3 regions of the Bifidobacterium sp. FKU genome follow, and region 1 is predicted to be linked to each of the others. Evidence: riboswitches for the same ligand, from Rfam matches in the RefSeq annotation. Region 1 holds a riboswitch; each other region holds the start of a gene.
What was found. Region 1 has a riboswitch for thiamine pyrophosphate ahead of MMB48_RS00760 (solute carrier family 23 protein). Riboswitches for the same ligand answer to the same signal wherever they lie in the genome.
Positions count from the first base shown of each region.

Region 2: linked by a shared signal. The riboswitch ahead of MMB48_RS04300 (hydroxyethylthiazole kinase) and the one ahead of MMB48_RS00760 (solute carrier family 23 protein) in region 1 are both predicted to bind thiamine pyrophosphate.
Region 3: linked by a shared signal. The riboswitch ahead of MMB48_RS08145 (ECF transporter S component) and the one ahead of MMB48_RS00760 (solute carrier family 23 protein) in region 1 are both predicted to bind thiamine pyrophosphate.

Region 1 is NZ_CP092888.1:164,070-171,774, forward strand. Features, by position in the region: gene phoA (alkaline phosphatase) at 1-265, shown strand, start outside; gene dnaK (molecular chaperone DnaK) at 696-2,591, shown strand; gene grpE (nucleotide exchange factor GrpE) at 2,591-3,271, shown strand; gene MMB48_RS00750 (DnaJ C-terminal domain-containing protein) at 3,484-4,494, shown strand; gene MMB48_RS00755 (heat shock protein transcriptional repressor HspR) at 4,509-5,096, shown strand; TPP riboswitch at 5,227-5,323, shown strand; gene MMB48_RS00760 (solute carrier family 23 protein) at 5,371-6,723, shown strand; gene MMB48_RS00765 (coenzyme F390 synthetase) at 6,760-7,705, shown strand, end outside.
Region 2 is NZ_CP092888.1:965,996-973,700, forward strand. Features, by position in the region: gene thiC (phosphomethylpyrimidine synthase ThiC) at 1-911, opposite strand, end outside; gene MMB48_RS04300 (hydroxyethylthiazole kinase) at 994-1,938, opposite strand; TPP riboswitch at 1,929-2,037, opposite strand; gene MMB48_RS04305 (glycine--tRNA ligase) at 2,374-3,846, shown strand; gene dusB (tRNA dihydrouridine synthase DusB) at 3,938-5,182, shown strand; gene ftsZ (cell division protein FtsZ) at 5,294-6,496, shown strand; gene MMB48_RS04320 (cell division protein SepF) at 6,509-6,988, shown strand; gene MMB48_RS04325 (YggT family protein) at 7,110-7,412, shown strand; gene MMB48_RS04330 (DivIVA domain-containing protein) at 7,552-7,705, shown strand, end outside.
Region 3 is NZ_CP092888.1:1,782,769-1,790,473, forward strand. Features, by position in the region: gene MMB48_RS08140 (ABC transporter ATP-binding protein) at 1-797, opposite strand, end outside; gene MMB48_RS08145 (ECF transporter S component) at 797-1,396, opposite strand; TPP riboswitch at 1,501-1,605, opposite strand; gene MMB48_RS08150 (dipeptidase) at 1,697-3,064, opposite strand; gene MMB48_RS08155 (DUF3043 domain-containing protein) at 3,156-3,779, shown strand; gene MMB48_RS08160 (dihydrolipoyl dehydrogenase family protein) at 3,928-5,418, shown strand; gene MMB48_RS08165 (DUF4191 domain-containing protein) at 5,502-6,284, shown strand; gene glnA (type I glutamate--ammonia ligase) at 6,604-7,705, shown strand, end outside.

The sequences.
Region 1 (7,705 bases):
CGAGTACACGCTCACCGTCACCGGTCGCCAGTCCGGCAAGGTCGCGACCGTCGCCATCCAGGCGCCGGCCGCCGGCTCCGCCGACAAGAAGCCGGGCACCGACAAGAACGGCGTGATCGCTTCGGGCAAGGTGCCGAACGATTCCGCGGTCTCCGGCCCGCTGGGCGCCACCGGTACCGCCGTCATGGCCATCGCCATCGCGGCTGTGATGCTGGTTGCGATCGCGATGCTCATCAAGGCCGCGCGTAACGCCAGGAACAACTGATTCGGCCTTGGCCGACCGGTAATCCCGAGTCGTCCAGCCGCCGGAAAACGATCGCCCGCCGAGCCGATGCCCGGCGGGCGATCGTTTTCCGGCGGCTTTTGGCTGTGACGCGATACGTGCCGCGTGCCGCGCTTCGCAGAAACCTGAGTGAGAATCGCTCAAGTTTTTTGCCGAATCCGGGAATATGCACTTGCGGTTTAAAGTTGAGTGGTGTAGGCTCAAGTTTCGGAAGCACGGGAATGGGCGGTTGCGAATGCAAACCCCACAACCGAGAGGAACCGCACAAGGAACCGACCGAAACCCGGGCGAAGAACGAAAGAACGAACACGTGCGAGACGGCTCGTGCACACCGCGCGTCACAACCCGAACAGGTCGTGGCGAACGGCGGCGCCGGCCGGGCAATCGCAAGTCCCACAAAGGAGCACACATTATGGCACGCGCAGTTGGTATCGATCTGGGAACCACGAATTCCTGCATCGCAACTCTTGAAGGTGGCGAGCCCACCGTTATCGTCAACGCTGAAGGCGCGCGCACCACGCCGTCCGTGGTGGCCTTCTCCAAGTCCGGCGAGATCCTCGTCGGCGAAGTGGCCAAACGTCAGGCCGTGACCAACGTTGACCGCACCATCTCCTCCGTCAAGCGCCACATGGGCACCGACTGGACCGTCGACATCGACGGCAAGAAGTGGACCCCGCAGGAGATTTCCGCGCAGATCCTGATGAAGCTGAAGAGGGACGCCGAGGCCTACCTTGGCGAGCCCGTCACCGATGCCGTCATCACCTGCCCGGCATACTTCAACGATGCCCAGCGTCAGGCCACCAAGGACGCCGGCAAGATCGCCGGCCTGAACGTCCTGCGTATCATCAACGAGCCGACCGCAGCCGCTCTGGCCTACGGCCTCGAGAAGGGCAAGGAGGACGAGCGCATCCTGGTCTTCGACCTCGGTGGCGGCACCTTCGACGTTTCCCTGCTGGAGATCGGCAAGGACGACGACGGCTTCTCCACCATCCAGGTCCAGGCCACCAACGGCGACAACCACCTCGGTGGCGATGACTGGGATCAGAAGATCATCGATTGGCTGGTCTCCGAAGTCAAGAACAAGTACGGCGTCGACCTGTCCAAGGACAAGATCGCGCTGCAGCGCCTGAAGGAAGCCGCCGAGCAGGCGAAGAAGGAACTCTCCTCCTCCTCTTCCGCCAGCATCTCCATGCAGTACCTGGCCATGACCCCCGACGGCACCCCGGTGCACCTGGACGAGACCCTGACCCGCGCGCACTTCGAGGAAATGACCTCCGACCTGCTGGGCCGCTGCCGCACGCCGTTCAACAACGTGCTGCACGATGCCGGCATCTCGGTGAGCGACATCGACCACGTGGTGCTCGTCGGCGGCTCCACCCGTATGCCCGCCGTCAAGGATCTGGTCAAGGAGCTTACCGGCGGTAAGGAAGCGAACCAGTCCGTGAACCCGGATGAGGTTGTGGCAGTCGGCGCCGCCGTGCAGTCCGGCGTCATCAAGGGCGACCGTAAGGACGTTCTGCTTATCGACGTGACCCCGCTGTCCCTCGGTATCGAGACCAAGGGTGGCATCATGACCAAGCTCATCGATCGCAACACGGCCATCCCGACCAAGCGCTCCGAGGTCTTCTCCACCGCCGAAGACAACCAGCCGTCCGTGCTGATTCAGGTCTACCAGGGCGAGCGTGAGTTCGCTCGCGACAACAAGCCGCTGGGCACCTTCGAACTGACCGGCATCGCTCCGGCTCCGCGTGGCGTCCCGCAGATCGAGGTCACCTTCGACATCGACGCCAACGGCATCGTGCACGTGTCCGCCAAGGACAAGGGCACCGGCAAGGAGCAGTCCATGACCATCACCGGTGGCTCCGGCCTGCCGAAGGACGAGATCGACCGCATGGTCAAGGAAGCCGAGGCGCACGAGGCCGAAGACAAGCAGCGCAAGGAGGACGCCGAGACCCGCAACCAGGCCGAGGCCTTCGCCTACTCCACTGAGAAGCTCGTCAACGACAACAAGGACAAGCTCTCCGACGACATCGTCAAGGAGGTCACCGACAAGGTCAACGCCCTGAAGGAGGCCCTGAAGGGTGACGACACCGAGAAGGTCAAGACCGCTCAGACCGAGCTGATGACCGCCGCTCAGAAGATCGGCCAGGTCCTCTACGCCCAGCAGGGTGCCGAGGGTGCCGCGGCTGGTGCCGGTGCGGCTGGCGCTGCCGGCGCTGGCGCTTCCGCTGGCTCCGCCTCCGGTTCCGACGACGACACCGTCGAGGCCGAGGTCGTGGACGACGATGACGACAAGGACAACAAGTGATGTCCGAGTTCAACAAGGACGACTACCTGAACGACCTGCCGGATCCCGACCAGGCCGCTGAGGGTGCCGCTTCCGCCGCGCCGCAGGACTCGGCCAAAGCCGAGACCGCATCCCAAGCTTCCTCTGACGAGGGAGCTGGTGCGGCGAAGTCCGCGACTGAGGGAGAGACCCCGGCGAACGCCGGAGCGGAACAGCCGAGCGATAGCTCGTCCGATTCCGCTCCCTCCGATTCCGAAGACACCCTCACCCCCCTCGGCAAGGCCAAGAAGGAAGCCGCAGACTACCTCGAAGCCCTGCAGCGCGAACGTGCGGAGTTCATCAACTACCGCAATCGCACGCAGAAGGAGCAGGAGCGCTTCCGCCAGCACGGCATCATCGACGTGCTGACCGCGCTGCTGCCCGCCCTCGACGATATCGACCGCATTCGCGAACACAGCGAGATGGACGACTCGTTCAAGGCCGTTGCCACCAAGATCGACAAAGCCTTCGAGAAGTTCGGCGTCGAGAAGTTCGGCGAAAAGGGCGAGGACTTCGACCCCACCAAGCATGACGCGATCCTGCACAAGCCGGACGCGAATGCCGAAAAGGAAACGGTTGACACCGTGGTTGAGGCCGGCTACCGCATCGGCGACCGCGTAATCCGTGCCGCCCGAGTAGTAGTAGCCTCCCCACAAAACTGACGACCAGTTCGCTGCAATGAGTTGACAGTGCCTTAGCTCCCTCTGATGAGGGAGCTGATATTTACCTCGGCTCCCCTCTCTGAGGGGAGCTGTCAGCGAAGCTGACTGAGGGGAGCTTAACGGATGCCGTAACTCCCCTCAGTCGCCTATGACGACAGCTCCCCTCAAGGAGGGGAGCCAATCATAAAGACTTTTCTAGAAAGGAGACATGAATGGCTGAAAACGAATGGCTCAGCAAAGACTTCTACAAAGTCCTTGGTGTCTCCAAGGACGCTTCGGACGACGACATCAAGAAGGCGTACCGCAAGCTCGCCCGCAAATACCATCCTGACGTCAACAAGACCAAGGAAGCCGAGGAGAAGTTCAAGGACATCTCCGAAGCCTATGACGTGCTGAGCAAGAAGGAAGATCGCCAGAAGTACGACGCGATTCGTCAGTTCGGCATGGGCGGCGCCCGCTTCGCCGGCGGTTCCGGCGCCGGCGGCTTCGATGCTTCCGGTTTCTCCGACATCTTTGGTTCCATGTTCGGCCAGGGTGCCGGCGGCAATGGCTCGCGCATCCGCTTCTCCACTTCGGGCGGCGGCCCCAACAACATCAACGACATCTTCTCGATGTTCGGCGGTGCTGCAGGCCAAGGCGGCTACAGCCAGCAGGCGTACGGCAATGCCGGCGGCTATGGCTATGAGGAGGCCCCGCGCCCCGAAAACGGCGAGGACCGCAACTCCAAGATCAGCCTGACCCTGCGTCAGGCGGTCAAGGGCGCTACCGTGTCCCTGTCCGTGGACGGCAAGAAGTTCAAGGCCCACGTGCCTGCGGGCGTCAAGGACGGCCAGAAAATCAAGCTTGCCGGCAAGGGCAAGCCGGGCATCAATGGCGGCAAGGCCGGTGACCTGTACCTGCACGTCACCGTCAAGCCCGATGCCGCGTTCTCGATGCGCGGCCACGACATCGTCATGGACCTGCCCGTCACCGTGGGCCAGGCCGTGGCCGGTGGCAAGGTCGAGGCCAAGGACATCGACGGCAATCCCGTCACCTTCAAGGTGCCGGCCGGTTCCAGCTCCGGCGCGGAGGTCAAGCTCGCGGGACTCGGTGTCCAGCGCGGCAACCAGCCGGGCGACCTGATCGGCCGCGTGCAGATCATGGTCCCCGCCAAGCCGGGTCTGGCGGTCAAGCACGCCGCCAAAGAATTCGACGAAAAAGCCGGCGACTATCTCAGCCTGTAATCAGGAGGTGAACAATGGCGCGGTTAGCCAACCAAATGAAGCAGTTGTACGCAATGTGCGCAACCGCGCTGGTGATGGGCAGGGCCGATCTCGACGGAGCCGATGATGTCGGCTTCGATATCGAACTGCCCATCTTCACCGTCGGCCAGGCCGCCGAACTGGCCAACATCCACCCCCAGACCCTTCGCCAGTACGACCGGCTGGGTCTGGTCCGTCCGCAGCGCACCGATGGCGGCGCACGCCGCTACTGTCTGCGCGACATTGCCCGCCTGACCCGAGCTCAGCGCCTAAGTCAGGATGAGGGCATCAATCTTTCCGGTATCGCGCGCATCCTCGAGCTCGAAGAAGAGAATCGACAGTTGCGCCGTGAAGTCAAGCGCATGCAAACCGGCGACCAGGAAAGCGTCTTCGCCGCTGGCCGAGACGGCAACATCGTGGAGGTGCAACGCTCCAACCGCGCCCGCCTCTGGCGCAACGCCATCCGCCGCGAAACCCGCGAACTGCCCGGTCGCGATACCGCCGCCGATACCGCTGCCTGCACCACCGGCGACTCCAACTTCACTCCCGCCGGCTCCAAGTCCATGGTCCTGTGGGGTTGGTGAGTCTGGCCGCATTGCTTCGATTCCTTCTCCATTCGTAAAACTGTTTGTTATCTCACATCGGGCAGCTGCCGAAAAAAGCACGATTTTTCTTGACGGAGATGTCAAGGTTTGTTACGGTGACGTGCGAAAACCGATTCGTAAGGGGTGCTTTAGGCTGAGACGGTATGTGCCGAACCCTTCGAACCTGTGAGCTAACACTCGCGTAGGGAATACGACGGTTGAACTCCTCTGTTCGGCTCGGCATCCCATATGCGCGTTGAGAGAGAGGAAGCGTATGTCAATACGCAAGGAGCTGACCGCCCAGAACGTACTGCTGGGTTTCCAGCATGTGTTCGTTTCCAATGTTTGGCTTGATCCGGTATTCGTGGCCGGAGCAATCGGCTTATCTATTGCCCTATCGTCGAACATGATTAACGCCATCTTCATCGTCTCCGGCCTGGTTACTCTGATCCAGGCCACTCGGCTGGTTCGCCTGCCGGTGGTGCAGGGGCCGTCAGCCGCGTTTGACGCGTTGATGATCGCGGCAGGTACGGCTGGCATGCTGGGGGCGGCGAGTTCGTCCATTCTCATCGCTTCGCTTGTGTTCCTGTTGCTGTGCCTGACCGGTGCGATAGAGCGGATGAGGTTCCTGTTCTCTCCGATGATCTCGGGCGTGGTCATCTTCATGGTCGGTGTCTCGCTGTCCGGATTCACGCTGAGCGAGTTTCTTGGTGGGGCTCCCGGTGACAAAACGTTTGCCGATCCGCACATCCTGACCGTGTCGATCCTGACCACGGCGATTGTGCTTGTCCTGTCGCTGCTCGGCAAGGGTCTGCTTAAGTCGTTCTCATTCCTCATCGCGCTTGTCGTCGGCACCGTGGTCGCCGCGGCGTTTGGCATGGTGGACTTCTCTCCTGTGGCTTCCAAGGGATGGTTGGGCCTGCCGACCTTCATGCCTTACGGGCCGTTTACGTTTGACTGGAAGATCTTCATTCCGTTCTTCATCGCCTATATGGTTGCCGTCATGGAGGCTCTCGGCGTCTATCAGGCGGCTTCCGAGATTCAAGGCACGACCCTCGAACGCAAGCAGGTGCGCTACGGCCTCGCCGGCGAGGCGGCAGGTTCGGCCATTTCCTCGCTGATTGGTGGATTCACCACCACCGCATACCCGCAAAATGTCGGCCTGCTCAACCTGACCGGCGAAGGCAAGCTGCGCACGCGCACGCCTGTGACAATCGCCGCCATTCTGTTGCTGATTCTGGGCTTCGTGCCAAAGGCGGGCGCGCTGCTGTCCGTCATTCCCTCGGCAGTCGTCGGAGGCATCTTCCTGCCGGCTGCGGCCAGCCTGATCGTGACCGGTCTGCGAGCCTTGCGCAAGGTCGCTGATGACGAGCGCCGTCAAACGGTCATCGGCATGTCTCTGCTGCTCGGCATCGCCCTGCCCAAGGCGCTCTCCGGCCTGACCGGCGGCGCAAGCGTGTTCTTTGGCAACAACATCATGGTCGGTGTATTCAGCGCCATCATTCTCAATGCGCTGTTCGTCGCTCTTCCGGATTTGGTGGCGAAGCATCGTGCGCCGGCGTCCGTGGATGTTCCAGCAGCCGATCCGGCGGATGGGACTGGCGCTGCGGCGCACGATGAACGATAATGCTGGTTGATATTGGATATTGACAGGAGCGATGCAATGACTGATGTGATGGATGACGCGCGTCGTATCAAGCGCGGGATTCTGGATTTTATCCATACCTATGGCTGTGAGCAGGCCCCGGAAGAGGCGTTTGGTGCGTTGGCGCGCGACGTGTTCATCTATCAGTACACGTATGATCTGCCGTACCGTCGTTACTGCGCGGCTAAACGCGTCACCCCCGCAACGCTCAAGGATTGGCGGGAGATTCCGCCGATGCCGGTGGACGGGTTCAAGCACCTTGACCTTTCGACCATACCGACCGAGCAGTGCAAAGCCGTATTCATGACGAGCGGAACCACGCATGGCGGCAAGATGCGTGGGCGCAACTTCCACCCTGATCTTGAGGTGTGGGATGAATCGATGATTGTGCCGTTCCGTCATTTCATCATGCCGGATCGTGAACGCATTCGCATTGCTGTGATCTCTCCGGCGTGGGACATGAACCAGAACTCCTCACTGTCGCGGTATCTCACCAAGGCCGTGGAACTCTGTGGCAGCGAAGGCAGCGGCGTGTTCTTCGATGAACATGGGCTCAAATTCGATGGCATCATCGATTTCCTCAATCGTGCGGTGTCCGACGGCGAACCGGTGATGCTGATGGGTGTCTCGTCATCCTACCTGTATCTGCTCGATTACCTGCATGAGCATGATCTGACGTTCGCGCTGGCCCCCGATAGCCGCTTGTTCGACACTGGCGGCTTCAAGAGCACTAAGCGCGACATCACCGAAGACCAGATGCTTGACGAACTGGAACAGACACTGGGGGTGCCGCGCCACCACTGCGTCAACATGTATGGCATGACCGAGTTGAGCTCGCAGATCTATGACCAAAATATTCTGTCGTGGTATACGGATGGCACCAGCAACTATCTCAAGGCGAACCCCGCCTGGGTGCGCACGGTCTTCCTTGATCCGGAAACGCTGGCTCCCGTCAAGGATGGTG
Region 2 (7,705 bases), 800 kb from region 1:
GAACCACGGGCGGCGATGTCCACGCGCTGCTGCTTGGCGAGCTTCTGGGCGTCCTTGGCGTCCTTGGCGTTGGTGAACTTCTTCTCAGTGGCCTCGGAGCCAGGCTTTGCGGCCCCTTCCTGAGCAGCCTGAGTGTCAGCAGCGGGGGTGTGGGTTACGACGCGCGGCGCGTAGCCGTGCTTCTTGTCACCGCGGATGGCCTTCCAGCCTTCGACCATGGCGCGCGCGGCCTCTTCCGGGTTCTCGGCACCCGCGATGGCGGAGACCGCGAACCAGCCAGCGGCCTTGGTGTCGGCGAGCATGGCCATATCGGCTGCGGTCACGCCGCCGCCCACGACCACCGGGAACTCGCTGGCGACGCAGATGGTGTTGATCTGGGCGGCGTCCAGCGTCTTGCCGGAGCCGTCGTTGCCGCCCACGGAAGCCTCGGGCTTGGTGGTGGAGACGTGCAGAGGGCCGGCGCCGATGTAGTCAATGCAGCCGTCGGGCAGCTCGTTGATGAGCTGAACGAGGCTTTCGGTCTCAGCCGACAGACCCACGATGGCCTCGTCGCCGAGCAGGGCGCGGGCTTCGCGCGGCTCCATGTCGGTCTGGCCGATGTGCACACCGTCCACCTTGATGCCCTTGCGGCGGGCCTGCCACACCACGTCGGCACGGTCGTCGATCACAAAGGCCACGGAATCGGACTTCTCATTGTCCTCGATGATCTGCGCGATGTCGCGGGCCATGTCGGTCAGCTCAGAGGCATCGGCCTCCTTGGCGCGCAGTTGGATGAAGGTTGCGCCGCCGTGCAGAGCCTGATCCACCACGTCGGTCAGCGGACGGCCTTTGCAGTCCTCCGGCCCCACCACGAAGTACGCGGACAGGTCGAAGCTGTCTCGCATGGAGGCGTATGGGTATTCATTACTCATTATTATTCCTACCTTTGTTGTTTCTTGTGGAAGTCTTATTGGGAAAAACTGTTACGAGCTCCCTCATCAGAGGGAACTGAAACTACTGCACAAAAATCTCGGATTCCGCCACCTGTTCGGCGGTCACATTCCACAGCGCGTCAAGGAACGCGACCTGGAATGAGCCCGGCCCGTGCGAAGTCGTATCGGCTATCTCTCCCGCGCGGTTGTACAGCAGAGATGCGGACAGAGCGGCGGTCAGCGGATCGGAAACCGCCAGATATGTGGCAGCCACGCCGCCCAGCGAGCAGCCGGCACCGGTGATCTTGGTCATCATCGCGCTGCCGCCCGGCAGTCGGTACACGGTTTCGCCGTCGGTCACCAGATCGGCGATGCCGGACACGGCCACGGCGCAGCGGGTGGAAGCGTCATGGGAGGAATGCTTGGCGTGCTGTTCGGTCAGATACTGTGCCAGCGCCATCGCCGCACCGGTTGCGGACTCCACGCCATCGACGGATTCCACTCCGGCGGGGCGGTGCTCGGAAGTGTCCCCCACGGTTTCGGTATTGAGCCCCCACATGTTCGCCAGCGCGATTACCTCGGAGGCGTTCGCGCGAATCATGGTCGGGGGAGCGGCCTTGAAGGCCTGAAGAATAGCGGTGCGGGTGCGGCCGATGCCGGCGGCCACTGGGTCGAGCACCCACGGCTTGTCCAAGTAGTTGAGTCGCTGGGCGATTTCGGGCAGCGCGTCCTTATAGAACGGCAGCAGCGTGCCCACGTTGATGTAGTTCGCGCCCGCGATTTTCGCGGTTTCGATCACGTCGTCCGGCAGGAAACTCATGGCCGCAGTGCCGCCGGCCGCCAGTTGCGCGTTGGCAACCAAATTAATGGTCACAAAATTGGTGAATGACTGGGCCAACGGAGTCGTCTCGCGTACGCGGCGAACGGCATCGGCGATATTGTCGCGGATGGGTGAATCGGCTGGAACCGGAGTCCCGGCGGTACAACCGCTGGACATACCGGTAAACGATGATGCACTATTGCTCATTTACTGCTCCCTACGATGGTCTTAACCAACAGGTTCTAAGGGTCAGGCTCAGGCCTTTCTCAACTCGCGAACCACATGCGAGTCCCCCTGCACTACAGTGCCGACGCTATGCGCCAACATGGACATTATCGTGACGGATTTGTTCGATACGTGTCGTCAGGTCTGGCGCGTCCCGTCCATTCGTGATATGTGGACGCCTCCGCCGAGCAACATCTCCCGAATTTGTGACGCTAACGCGATGTCAGTGGTACAAATTGGGGAAGGGCAAAACAACAGGAACAATATGGAGGTGTTTGCGATATAGGAATCGCTGCGAACGGCCGCTCGTGAGACGCGGAACATATACCGGACAATGCCGCCTGACCTGTCACCATATACGGCTATCCTGAAGCGGTTGTTATTAGACCCCAAACCGTTCAAACCAGAAGGTGCATTGTGGCTCAGTCCAAACTCGATGAAGTCGTATCCCTTGCGAAGCGTCGCGGCTTCGTGTTCCCCGCCGGCGAAATTTACGGCGGCACCCGTTCCGCTTGGGATTACGGCCCCCTCGGCGTCGCTCTCAAGGACAATATCAAGCGTGAATGGTGGCGCTCCATGGTCGTCACCCGTCCTGATGTCGTCGGTGTCGACACTTCCATCATTCTGCCGCCCGAAGTGTGGGTGGCGTCCGGCCACGTGAGCGTGTTCAACGATCCGCTCGTCGAGTGCCTCAACTGCCACAAGCGCAACCGCGCCGACAAGCTCGAGGAATCCTACGCCGAGAAGCACGGCGACAAGATGCCGGAAAACGGCATGAAGGACATCGTCTGCCCGAACTGCGGCACCCGTGGCCAGTGGACCGAACCGCGCGACTTCAACATGATGCTGCGCACCCACCTCGGCCCGGTCGAGGACGAGAACAGCCTGCACTACCTGCGTCCGGAGACTGCACAGGGCATCTTCGTGGACTTCAAGAACGTGATGACCTTCTCCCGTTCCAAGCCGCCGTTCGGCATCGCCAACATGGGTAAGTCCTTCCGTAACGAGATCACCCCGGGCAACTTCATCTTCCGCACCCGTGAGTTCGAGCAGATGGAGATGGAGTTCTTCGTCACGCCCGGCACCGATGAGGAATGGCACCAGTACTGGATCGACGCCCGCACCCGCTGGTACATCGACCTCGGCGTCAAGCCGGAGAACCTGCGCCACTACGAGCATCCGAAGGAAAAGCTCTCCCACTACTCCAAGCGCACCGTGGACATCGAATACAAGTTCGGCTTCCAAGGTTCCGACTGGGGCGAGCTCGAAGGCATCGCCAACCGTACCGATTACGATTTGAGCGCGCACTCCAAGCACTCCGGCGAAGACCTGAGCTACTTCAACCAGGCCACCGGCGAGAAGTACGTGCCGTACGTCATCGAACCGGCCGCCGGCCTGACCCGCTCCCTGATGTGCTTCCTCGTGGACGCCTACGATGTGGACGAGGCCCCGAACACCAAGGGCGGCGTCGACAAGCGCACCGTGCTGCGTCTCGACCCGCGTCTGGCCCCGGTCAAGGCCGCCGTGCTGCCGCTGAGCAAGAAGCCTGAACTGCAGACCGTGGCCCAGAACCTGGCCGACGACCTGCGCTTCAACGAATGGATGATCGACTACGACGAGTCCGGTGCCATCGGTCGTCGTTACCGTCGTCAGGACGAGATCGGCACCCCGTTGTGCATCACCGTGGACTTCGACACCCTCGAAGACCATGCCGTGACCATCCGCGAACGTGACACCATGGCCCAGGAGCGTATCGCCCTCGACAAGGTGGCCGATTACGTGGCCGCCCGCATCGGCGAGAAGCGCACCCGCGTGCCCCTGAAGCCTGTGGAAATGGGCGGTGAGCCTTGGCCTGAGTCCGGCGTTCAGGAAGCCGGCGGTCTGTACTAAAGACGGGTCTGTATAGAGGCTCCCCTCTATGAGGGGAGCTGTCCACGAAGTGGACTGAGGGGAGCCAAAGCTATTTCAGAACAGGAACCACATGGCAGAATCTGAAACCGAAACCACCATCACCGCTACTCACGAGACCAACAATCTCGACCCGCGTACGGACGCGCCGGCACGGCCCGAGACTCCGGTACACATCGCCCCCGTGCAGCTCGGCAACATTACCGTGCCGACCCCGGTGGTGCTTTCGCCGATGGCTGGCGTGACCAACTGGCCGTTCCGCGTGATCTGCGAGGAATACGGTCCCGATGGTCTTTACGTGGCCGAGATGATCACCGCGCGGGCCCTCGTGGCGCGTAATCCGAAAGCCCTGCGTCTCTGCCATTTCGCCAGAAGCGAAAAAATTCGTTCGCTGCAGTTGTATGGCGTGAATCCATCCATCACCGAACAGGCGGCGAAAATCGTGGTCGACGGCAACATGGCCGACCATGTGGACCTGAACTTCGGTTGCCCGGTACCCAAGGTCACTCGCCGCGGGGGAGGCTCGGCCCTACCATGGAAAACCGACATATTCACCGAGCTCATCCAGCGTGTGGTCGCCGCATGCGAGCCGGCGGGCATCCCCGTCACCGCGAAGATCCGCGTCGGCATCGACCATGACCATGAGACCTTCCTCGAAGCCGGACACATCGCGCAGGAGGAGGGCTGCAAGGCCGTAACCCTGCATGCCCGCACCACCGCCGAATACTATGGCGGTCATTCCGACTGGTCACGCATCGGCGAGCTTAAGGAACACCTCAACATTCCGGTATTCGGCAATGGTGATATCTGGGGTGCCGAGGACGCGCTCGAAATGGTGCGCGAGACCGGCTGCGACGGCGTGGCCATCGGCCGCGGATGTCAGGGCCGGCCGTGGCTGTTCGCCAACATCAGAAACGCCTTCGAGGGCAATACCGAACGGCTCAACCCGAATCTGGGCGAGGTCTGCCGGGTGATTCACCGTCATGCCGAGCTGCTTACCGAGTTTTATGAGGGCGATGAGATGATGGCCGTCCACGATCTGCGCAAGCACATCGCCTGGTATCTGAAAGGATTCCCGGTGGGTGGGTCCACCCGCAAGGCCTTTATGGAATGCGAGAGCCTGACCGATGTGGACCGCGAGATCGGCAAGCTCGACCCGACCATCGAATACCCGCCACGCGTGGTCGACAAACCGCGCGGCCGCGTGCGTTTCGCCAAGAAGGTGCACTTGCCGTATGGGTGGTTGGAATCGCGCACCACCACCCACGAAGAGCGTGAGGCGCTCTTCGGTGACGACCCAATGGACGCCAGTTACTGAGAAAATACTGAAAATACACGCAACACGCGCCATTCTGCGCGTGAATTTCCCTCCAAGAGTAGCCTGTTTGCGCTACTCTTGGGTGTAACCGTGAAGTGACAGGAGCCAAACGTGAGCGAGATCGCGCAGAATGAGTTCAACGACAAGACCAACATCAAGGTTGTTGGCGTCGGCGGTGCCGGCGGTAATGCCGTCAATCGCATGATTGCCGAGGGACTGCAGAATGTTGAATTTGTGGCGGTAAATACCGATGCGAAGGATCTTCTGCGCTCCGACGCCGACGTGAAAATCTCCCTGTCCGATCAGTCCAGCCGCGGACTCGGCGCTGGCGCGGACCCGGAGAAGGGTGCTAAGGCCGCACAGGATCATCAGTCTGATATCGAGGAATCCCTGAAGGGTGCCGACATGGTGTTCGTCACCTGCGGTGAGGGTGGTGGCACCGGTACTGGCGCCAGCCCGATCGTCGCTCGTGCGGCTCATCAGCAAGGTGCTCTCACCATCGCGGTTGTCACTCGTCCGTTCAGCTTCGAAGGTCCTCAGCGTTCCGCTTCCGCCGAATACGGCATCGACAACCTGCGCAAGGAAGTCGACGCGCTGATCGTCATCCCGAACGATCGCCTGCTTGAGCTTTCCGACCGTTCCATCGGCATCATCGAAGCCTTCAAGACGGCCGATACCGCACTCCTCGCCGGCGTGCAGGGCATCACTGACCTCATTTCGATGAATTCCTACATTCACGTCGATTTCTCCGACGTGAACTCCATTCTTCGTGGCGCTGGTACTGCGCTGTTTGGCATTGGTTCCGCGCGGGGCGAAGACCGCGCCACCCAGGCCGCCGAAATCGCCATCAGCTCCCCGCTGCTTGAGGAGAGCATCGAGGGTGCCCACGGCGCGTTGATCAACATTGCCGGCCCGACCGATCTGAAGCTGCAGGAGGCTTCCGCCGCCACCGAGCTTGTACGCAAGGCCATTCACCCCGAGGCCCAGATCATCTGGGGTCTTGCTCTGGATGATGCCTATGGCGACGAAGTGCGTGTTACCGTCATCGCGGCCGGTTTCGATCCGGTTACACCGCAGGATCCCTCTGCCGCCGCTCCGGCAATTGCCGTACCGGCCGCCCAGCCGGCTGCCACGCAAACGCAGCAGCCCGCCGCCGCTCCAGCCGCCCAGCCCGTGGCCACTCCGCGTCCGGAATTCACCCCGACGACCGCAGACCCGGCATCCCTGCCCTTTGACGATCCGACTACCTCGCATCCGGACATCGCCGTGAACGATCCCGCCGGCGATCTCGACATTCCTGATTTCCTGCGCTGAAAGGACTAATCCATGGCTGGGTTCATGAAAAACGCGATGTCCTATCTGGGCATGAGCGACGTTGTGGACGATGAGGACGACTACATCGAAGAGGACGAGGAGCAGAAGCCGGCTCCGAAGTCCGCATTCGATTCCGACCATACGGTCACGCCGTTGGCGTCAACCACCGCGCCTGCCGCATCGTCGACCACCAAGCCGTTCCCCGGTGGCCGCGTGAACAGAATCACCACCATCCATCCGAAGTCATATGAGGATGCTCAACTGGTCGGTCGCGCATTGCGTGACGGTGTTCCGGTCGTACTGAATCTCACCGATGTGGCCGAAGCCGTGGCATATCGCATTGTGGACTTCTCCGCCGGCGTGGTGTTCGGCGTGCGTGGTTCCCTCGAGCGTGTCACTCCGCGCGTGTTCCTGTTGAGCCCGGCGCAGGTGAACATCAAGGTCGAAGAGACGACAAAACCAGCCTCGGCACACGATTTGTTCGCTGACTGACCGGTTCAGTAGTTTTCGTATTCGACGTTATATCGGTATTCGGCCGACTCCCAGCAAGGAGTCGGCCGATTCTTATTGTGCTCCGAGCAAACTTTTCATGCGTGGTTGTTAGTCTGTCAGCATGCTTTCCTTAGTGTTCTCTCTGATCGGCCGCATTCTTGCATGGCTCATCAACGCGTATATCACGGTTCTGTTCGTGCGCATGATTCTGGACTGGGTCTCCGTTTTCGCACGAAACTGGTATCCACGTGGTGTGGTGGCCCAGCTGATCAACATTGTGTATTCCATTACCGAACCCCCTCTGCGCTGGCTACGTCGCTATATTCGTCCATTGCCGCTCGGCCCGATTTATCTTGATGTCAGCTTCATCGTGCTGTATCTTGCGCTGGTGGTACTAGAAAGTGTTGTTCTGATAGTGTTCTGAGGCCGTTTTTAACCCGCCGGAGGCATATATATGGCATAAAAACCCACGTCGAATGTTCTGAAACGATGGGGTCGTGATAGCATTCTGACTTGAGACCAACGTAAGTGCGGGCAATGCCCCAAAGCGAGGTGCAAGATTTATGGCTCTGTTGACGCCGAAGGATATTAGGGAGCATACCTTCCAGACTGTTCGATTCAAGGAAGGTTATGATGTCGACGAAGTCGATGACTTCCTTGATCAGGTCACGGAAACCGTCGAGGCTCTTGGACGTCAGGCGGTAGCCGGCGGTCAGG
Region 3 (7,705 bases), 1.0 Mb from region 1:
TCCTGCTTCGGCGAGTAATCGGGAATCGCACGGCCCGGCACCCACGCGCCACCGGCGGCCAATACGTCGCCCATCTCGGCGAACACCTCGTCCGGCTTGCCGTCGGCAATGACCGCACCCGTGGGCGAACTTGCATCGGGTCGACCGAGCACAATCACGCGATCGACCAGATCGAGCCATACATCGATATGATGTTCGACCACAACCATGGTCTGTCCGGTGGCCTCGATGACCTTTTTGACCGCGTCATGCACTTCGACCACGCCTTCGGGGTCGAGGTTGGCGGTCGGTTCGTCCAACAACAGCAGACCGGGCTTCATAGCCAGCACGCCGGCCAACGCGAGACGTTGGCGCTGACCGCCGGACAGATGGCGGGTGGACCGATCCAGTTCGAGTCCGCCGAGTCCCACCATATCCAATGATTCGCGCACTCGCTGCCGAATCTCCTCGCGCGGCACGTTGAGGTTTTCGCAGCCGAAGGCCGCGTCATCGCCTAGTCGTTCAAGAATGATCTGCGAGTCCGGGTCCTGAAGCACCAGTCCCACGCGGCCTCGCGCCTCGCGCGCATCGACGCCATCGATGGTGAGCGAACCCTCCTGCTCGCCTTCCTCATCGCCGCCAAGTACGCCTGCGAGACCGGCCATCATCGTGCTTTTGCCCGCGCCCGAAGCGCCGAGCATCAGCACACGTTCACCTGGCCGGATGGTGAAATCGACGGCACGCAACGCGAAGTCCTTACGCGTGGCGTGCCGCCAGCCCCAGCCGCTGGCCTCTACCGCAGCCGGATTAATCTGCATCAGACGCGCGCCTTGCTACGGCCGGATTCAAAGCGCTCCAGAGCACCGGTGGCAGCGAGCGCACGAGACAAGTACCAGACCACCACGCCGGCGATCACGACGCCGGAGATGATGGAGCCCACCAGATACCAAGTGACGCGCAGGCCGTTCCAGCCCGGGTTGGTGGACCAGTAGTAGGCCCAGCAGCCCACGCCGGCGAGCGCACCGGACAGGATGGTAGTGCCGATGTTCCACTTCTTCCAGGCGAAGACGGCGAAGGCAATTTCGGCACCCAGACCCTGGATGATGCCGACGATCAGCGAGCCGCCGACGCCCCACTGGTTGCCCAGCGTAAGTTCAAGGAAGGCGGCGAGGGTTTCGGCAAACAGTGCGGCACCGGGCTTGCGCACGATGATTGCGGCGAGCGGGCCGGCGAACAGCCAGAATCCGTTGAGCAGACCCTCGAAACCGGGGGTCACGCCTTCGAACAGGGCCAGCGGGGCGGAGCAGACAATGTCCCAGCCCCAGAAAATGACGCCGGATGCGACGGCGATGATTGCGGCGACGACGATATCGACGACGCGCCACTTGTAATTGGCTTTGGCCACAGCTTCAGTCATGAATGTGCCTTTCTTCTGCTCGTACGCAGGCCGAACATACATGGATATATGTACGCACATGATGCACATGTTCGTGGCCACGCGCAGGTTGGTTCAGGCACGGGTGGGTAAGAGCGACATTTCCGTGCGCCGGCATTATCCGGTCACGTTCCATCGGTCGAGACTATGAGTCTCCTCTCAGCCGCCTAACGGCAGCTCCCGTGTCAACTCCCCGACTATAAAGCAAGCCGCCGTCAAAGGCAATAGCCACATCTGTGACCTACCGGACGGCGGCTCGCTACCATTACCGATACAGTTCGTCTACTTGCCGAGCTTGTCCAGCAGCAAAGCCTCGGTGATCACGTTGTTCTTGAGGCCGGGCAGGGAGATGGACTCATTGGGACTGTGGGCGTTGGCCTTCGGGTCTTCGGGACCGGTGACCAGCACCTGAGCGTTGGGGAAAATGCGCTGCAGTTCGGGGATGAACGGAATGGAGCCGCCTTCGCCCTTGTTGATGGGCTCAACGCCGAAAGCCTCGGTCATGGCTTCCAGCGCGTCCTTGGTGGCCACGGCAGTCGGGTCCATGGCCCAGCCCATGCCGTTTTCGCCGCGTTCGACAGTGACCTTGGCACCGAACGGCGCGTGGGATTCGAAGAATGCAGCCAGTGCTTCCTGCGCTTCTTCAGGGCGCTGGGTGGGCGCGGTGCGCAGCGACAAACGGAAGCGGGTCTCCGGGGCGATCACGTTGAAGGATCCCTCGACCGGGTGGGCGTCGAAGCCGATCACGGTCACGGACGGCTTGGTCCACAGGCGTGAGGCCAGCGAACCGGTGCCGGCGAACTCGTAACCGGCCACCACGCCGGAATCCTCGCGCACAGTGGTTTCGTCAAGGTCGTGCTGCAAACCGCCGATCGGCTCTTCCGCGGCCACGCCGGGTACGGCCAGATCGCCGTTCTCGTCATACATGGAAGCGATGAGCATGGCGGCCAACGTATTGGAGTCGAGAATCGGGCCGCCGTACTGGCCGGAGTGCACCGGATGCTCAAGGCCCTGCACGGTCACGTCCACACAGGTGTTACCGCGCAGCGAGGTGGTCAAAGAAGGAATGTCCGCCGACCAGTTGCCGGAATCAGCCACGATAATCACGTCAGCGGCGAATTCGTCGCGGTGAGCCTCGATGAAGGGAATGAAGCTTGGCGAACCCATCTCCTCTTCGCCTTCGATGAACACTTTGATATTGACGTTGAGGTCGTCGCCCAAGGCCTTCAGCGCACCGGAGTGGATAGCGATGCCGCCGCCGTCATCGGCGGAGCCACGGCCGTAAAGGCGGCCGTCGATTTCGGTGGCCACGAACGGGTCGGTGTCCCATTCGGCCGGGTCCGGAACAGGCTGCACATCGTGATGGGCGTAGAGCAGCACGGTGGGGGCGTCCGGAGAAACGATATGCGAGCCGATGACCTCCCATGCGCCCGGAGTGCCGTCGGCATTGGAAGCCTGGACCACCTTGGCATCCACACCCACGAGGCGCAGTTCGTCTGCCACGAATTCAGCGGAGCGCTTCATATGTTCGGCGGTGATGCCCTTGGCGGAGATCGACTGCAGCGCGACCTTTTCGGCCAGCACCTTGACGATGCGGTTCCAATCGGTTTCGACGCGCGAACGAATCTCGTCAGCGGTGAACGTTGCCATGATGATCCTCCTTTATATATGTGCGTGAGCGGCGTCATTGCAATGACTGCGCCAGTGTACAAGTGTCTGAACGTCACCGTAACCTCAAAGCATGACATGGAATCCGTTTAAGAAAAAAGAAGAGGCCCAAGTTCCTGTTGAGCAGGCCCCGAAGAAGGCCGCCGATCCTTCTGAGAAAAAAGGCCGTCCTACCCCGAAGATGAAGCAGGCTCAGGCCGCCGGTATCCGTCCGCTGGTTCCGGTGGACCGCAAGGCCAGCGCCAAGGCCGCCAAAGCCCGTCTGCGCGAGAGGGAGAACGCCGAGTACGAGGCGATGCAGAAGGGCGACATCAACCACATGCCCAAGTCGGAACGCCTGCCGTGGCGCATCTACATCCGCGACTACGTGGACGCCCGGTTCAACCTCGGCGAATGGTTCATTCCGGTGAGCTTCGGAATCCTGATCGTCTCCATGTTCGCCGCCTCGTTGATGCGCAACCAGTGGGCGTCGGTCACCATGATGGCGCTGATGTACGGCTATCTGATCGCCGTGATCATCGACGTGTGGCTGATGTGGCGCAGGCTCAAGCCCAAGCTGATCGCCAAGTACGGCGAATCGTCCGTAGCCAAGGGCTCCCGCTCCTTCTCCTACGCCTGGAGCCGTTCCATCCAGATGCGTCGTTGGAGACTTCCCAAGCCGCGTTACCCGAAGCGCGGTCACTGGCCGGCGGACTGATTGTTCATATACACTCCGGCTCCCCTCGTTGAGGGGCTGAGCCGTAAAGAAAACAGTCCAGTGGACTGTTTTTAGGCGAAGTGGCGGCGATAGCCGCATATGGCTCCCTAGCATGGGAGCCATACTTATATGTATCAAGGAGGCAATCATGAGCGAACAGTTTGATCTGGTCATCATCGGGGCCGGCCCCGGCGGCTATTCCACAGCTCTGCGCGCGGCCGAACTCGGCATGAAAGTGGCACTCGTCGAGCGTGACGCCACCGTGGGCGGCACATGTCTCAACCGTGGCTGCATCCCCTCCAAGGCGCTCATCACCGCCACCCACACCATCGACACCGTGCACCGTGCAGCCGAACTCGGCGTCAACGCCTCGGTGAATGGCATCGACTTCGGCACGCTGCGCGACTATCGCCTGCGCGTGGTCAAGACGATGGTGGGAGGACTGGCCGGACTGCTCGCCCATCGCGGCATCACCGTGTTCCGGGCCAATGCCGCGTTCCATGCGGATGAGATCGCTCCAGCAACTTCCAACCGCATCGTCCGCCTCGTCCCCTCCCCCGGCCAAAGCGACATCCTCACCTATCACAAGGCCGATGTCCCCGAACCCAGCGGCCCAACGATGGACCTCACGGCCACGAACATCGTCATCGCCACCGGTGCCAAGCCACGCCCATTGCCCGGCAACCCGTTCGCCGGCGCCCTCATCGACTCCACACAGGCGCTGGAAGTCAACGAATTTCCCTCTTCGGCGGTGATTATCGGCGCCGGGGCCATCGCCCTTGAATTCGCCTCGATATGGAACGCCACCGGTTCGAAGGTGACCCTGCTGATTCGCAAGGACCGCGTGCTCTCAGCCTGGGACCGGAGAGCCGGCACCACGCTGACCCGTGAGCTCAAACGTCATGGCGTGAACATCATCACCCGCGCCAACGTCACCCACGTGGACACCGGCGCGAACCTTGGCGCCACCGTGCACTACACGCGCGAAGGCCAGGATGGCGAACAGAGCGTCTGGGGCGAAATCGCCCTTGTCGCCATCGGGCGTGACCCGATCACCGACCCAGCATGGGGCGTGACGATCGACGACCACGGACATGTCGCCACGGATGCGTACGGTCGCACCGACAAACCGGGCGTATGGGCGGTAGGCGACGTGACGGCCGGTCACGCGCTGGCGCATCGTGCTTTTGAGCAAGGCATCGTCATCGCGGAGACCATCGCCGGACTCAATCCCAAGCCGGTGGACGAAGCCACCGTGCCGCAGATCGTGTTCTCCTTCCCCGAAGCGGCGTCGGTCGGGCTCACCGTCGAACAGGCGCAGGCGAGGGAGGATCTCATTGAAATCAAGGAGACCAACTATCCGATGCTGGCGAACGCGCGCATGCTGATGAGCGGCACGGCCGGCTCATTGACCATCGTCTCCGGCTGCGACGCGGCCAACCCGGACACCCCGCGCGTGCTCGGCGTGCACATGGTCTCCCCGATGGCCTCCGACATCATCGCCGAAGCCGAACAGCTGGTCGGCAACCATGTGCCGCTCGCCGACGCAGCCCGCCTCGTTCACCCGCATCCCACATTCAGTGAAACGCTCGGCGAGGCGCTACTCAAGGCCGACGGACGACCATTGCACACACGCTGAGACCAACCAGCACAAGCAAGTTCGGACCAGCGCACCTGATAGGATATTGCCCAGTGTGTTTCGTCCCAACAAAGGAAGAAGTGATGGCGGAGAAGGACGCGAAGCCGAAGAAGCAGAGCACAATCAAGCAGATCATCCAGATCTACAAGTACACGGCTAAGGAAGACAAGGCCCTGCCGTGGCTTGAGGCCGGTGCTTTCCTGCTGCCTGTAGTCGTGACGATCATCATCGGTCTGATTGTCAAGTGGACCTGGCTGATCTGGATCTTCACCATGATCACCGCCATCATGCTCGGCATTCTACTGGCCACCATGATGCTCACCCGCCGCGCGGATGCAGTCGGCTACAAGCAGATTGATGGCAAGCCTGGTGCCGCCATCGGCGTGCTGAGCAACATGCAGAAAGCCGGCTTTGACTTCCCGCAGGAACCGGCGTGGATCGACCCGAAGACCAAGGATGCCATCTGGCGTGGCACTTCGATGAACGGCATCTACCTGATCGGCGAAGGCGAATACGGTCGCGTCATGAAGGCGATGGATCGTCAGGAACGCGATATCAAGGGCGTCACCGCCGGCTCCTCCATTCCGGTGTACCGCATCGCCGTGGGCCACGGCCCCAAGCAGGTGCCGCTGGCCAAGCTGCGTAACACGGTGATCAAGTCCAAGAGCTATGAGCCCACGCACCACAAGAACGCACTGATCGCCAAGATTCATCCGCGCCGTCGCTTCCTGCTGACCAAGGCCGAGATGGAAACGCTGAACGATCGTCTTCGCACGCTGCAGGCCAAGAAGGGCTATGCCATCCCCAAGGGCATGGATCCGAACCGCCCGCAGAAGATCTCCCGCCGCGCGATGCGCGGTCGCTGATCGGCAGCACACAACCAAATCGCACAGAAGCTCCGGAATCCGTTCAATCGGTTCCGGGGCTTCGTCATATGTCTCATAATCGCGTCCACTTACATCCACCTACGTCACCTGTCAATACCCACTGTCCACGTTGCGGACATCTCTACCTACTCCCCCGATAGCCTCCGTTTCCATTCTGTAATGATGTTTCGTTGAAATAACGCGCCTGCGCGATTGTCGGCCACAGTCACGAAACATTCTCGTAACCCAAGTTTCGAGCCGGCGAAACGCGCTATTTTACGATATATACCGTTATATCTCATACGAAAGGAGCGGTCCCGTGACCGAACTCAAGTCCAAGGAAGACGTCGAGGCCCTTATCAACAAGGAAGGCATCGAGTATGTCTCCGTCCGTTTCACCGATCTTATCGGCGTTCAGCAGCACTTCACCGTGCCGGCTAGCGAATTCCTGAAGGACGCTTTCACCGACGGCATGCCGTTCGATGGTTCCTCCGTTCAGGGCTTCCAGGCCATCAACGAGTCCGACATGAAGCTGGTCCCGGACGTTGAGACCTCTTTCGTTGACCCGTTCCGCAAGCACAAGACCCTTGACGTGGCCTTCTCCATCGTCGACCCGCTGACCGACGAGCCGTACTCCCGCGACCCGCGTCAGGTCGCCGGCAAGGCCGAGGCCTACCTGAAGTCCACCGGCATCGCCGACACCGCATCCTTCGCTCCTGAGGCCGAGTTCTTCATCTTCGACAAGGTGCGTTTCGAGAACTCCATGCAGCGCTCCTTCTACGAGGTCGACTCCATCGAAGCTCCGTGGAACTCCGGCGTTGACGTTGAGGAAGACGGCACCCCGAACATCGGTTTCAAGAATCGCGTCAAGAAGGGCTACTTCCCGGTTCCGCCGATTGACCACACCCAGGATCTGCGCGACGATATGGTCGCCAACCTGCAGAAGGTCGGTCTGATCCTCGAGCGTTCCCACCACGAGGTCGCCGGCGCTGGCCAGCAGGAGATCAACTACCGCTTCAACACCCTGCAGCACGCAGGCGATGACCTGATGAAGTACAAGTACGTCGTCCACGAGACCGCCGCTCTGGCCGGCAAGGCTGCGACCTTCATGCCGAAGCCGATCGCCGACGACAACGGCACTGGTATGCACTGCCACCAGTCCCTGTGGAAGGACGGCAAGCCGCTGTTCTACGACGAGAAGGGCTACGCTGGTCTGTCCGATCTGGCTCGCTGGTACATCGGCGGTCTGATCAAGCACTCCTCCTCCGTGCTGGCCTTCACCAACCCGTCCCTGAACTCCTACCACCGTCTGGTCCCGGGCTTCGAGGCTCCGGTCAACCTGGTGTACTCCGCTCGTAACCGTTCTGCCGCCATCCGTATTCCGCTGGCCGGCACCTCCCCGGCTGCCAAGCGCATCGAGT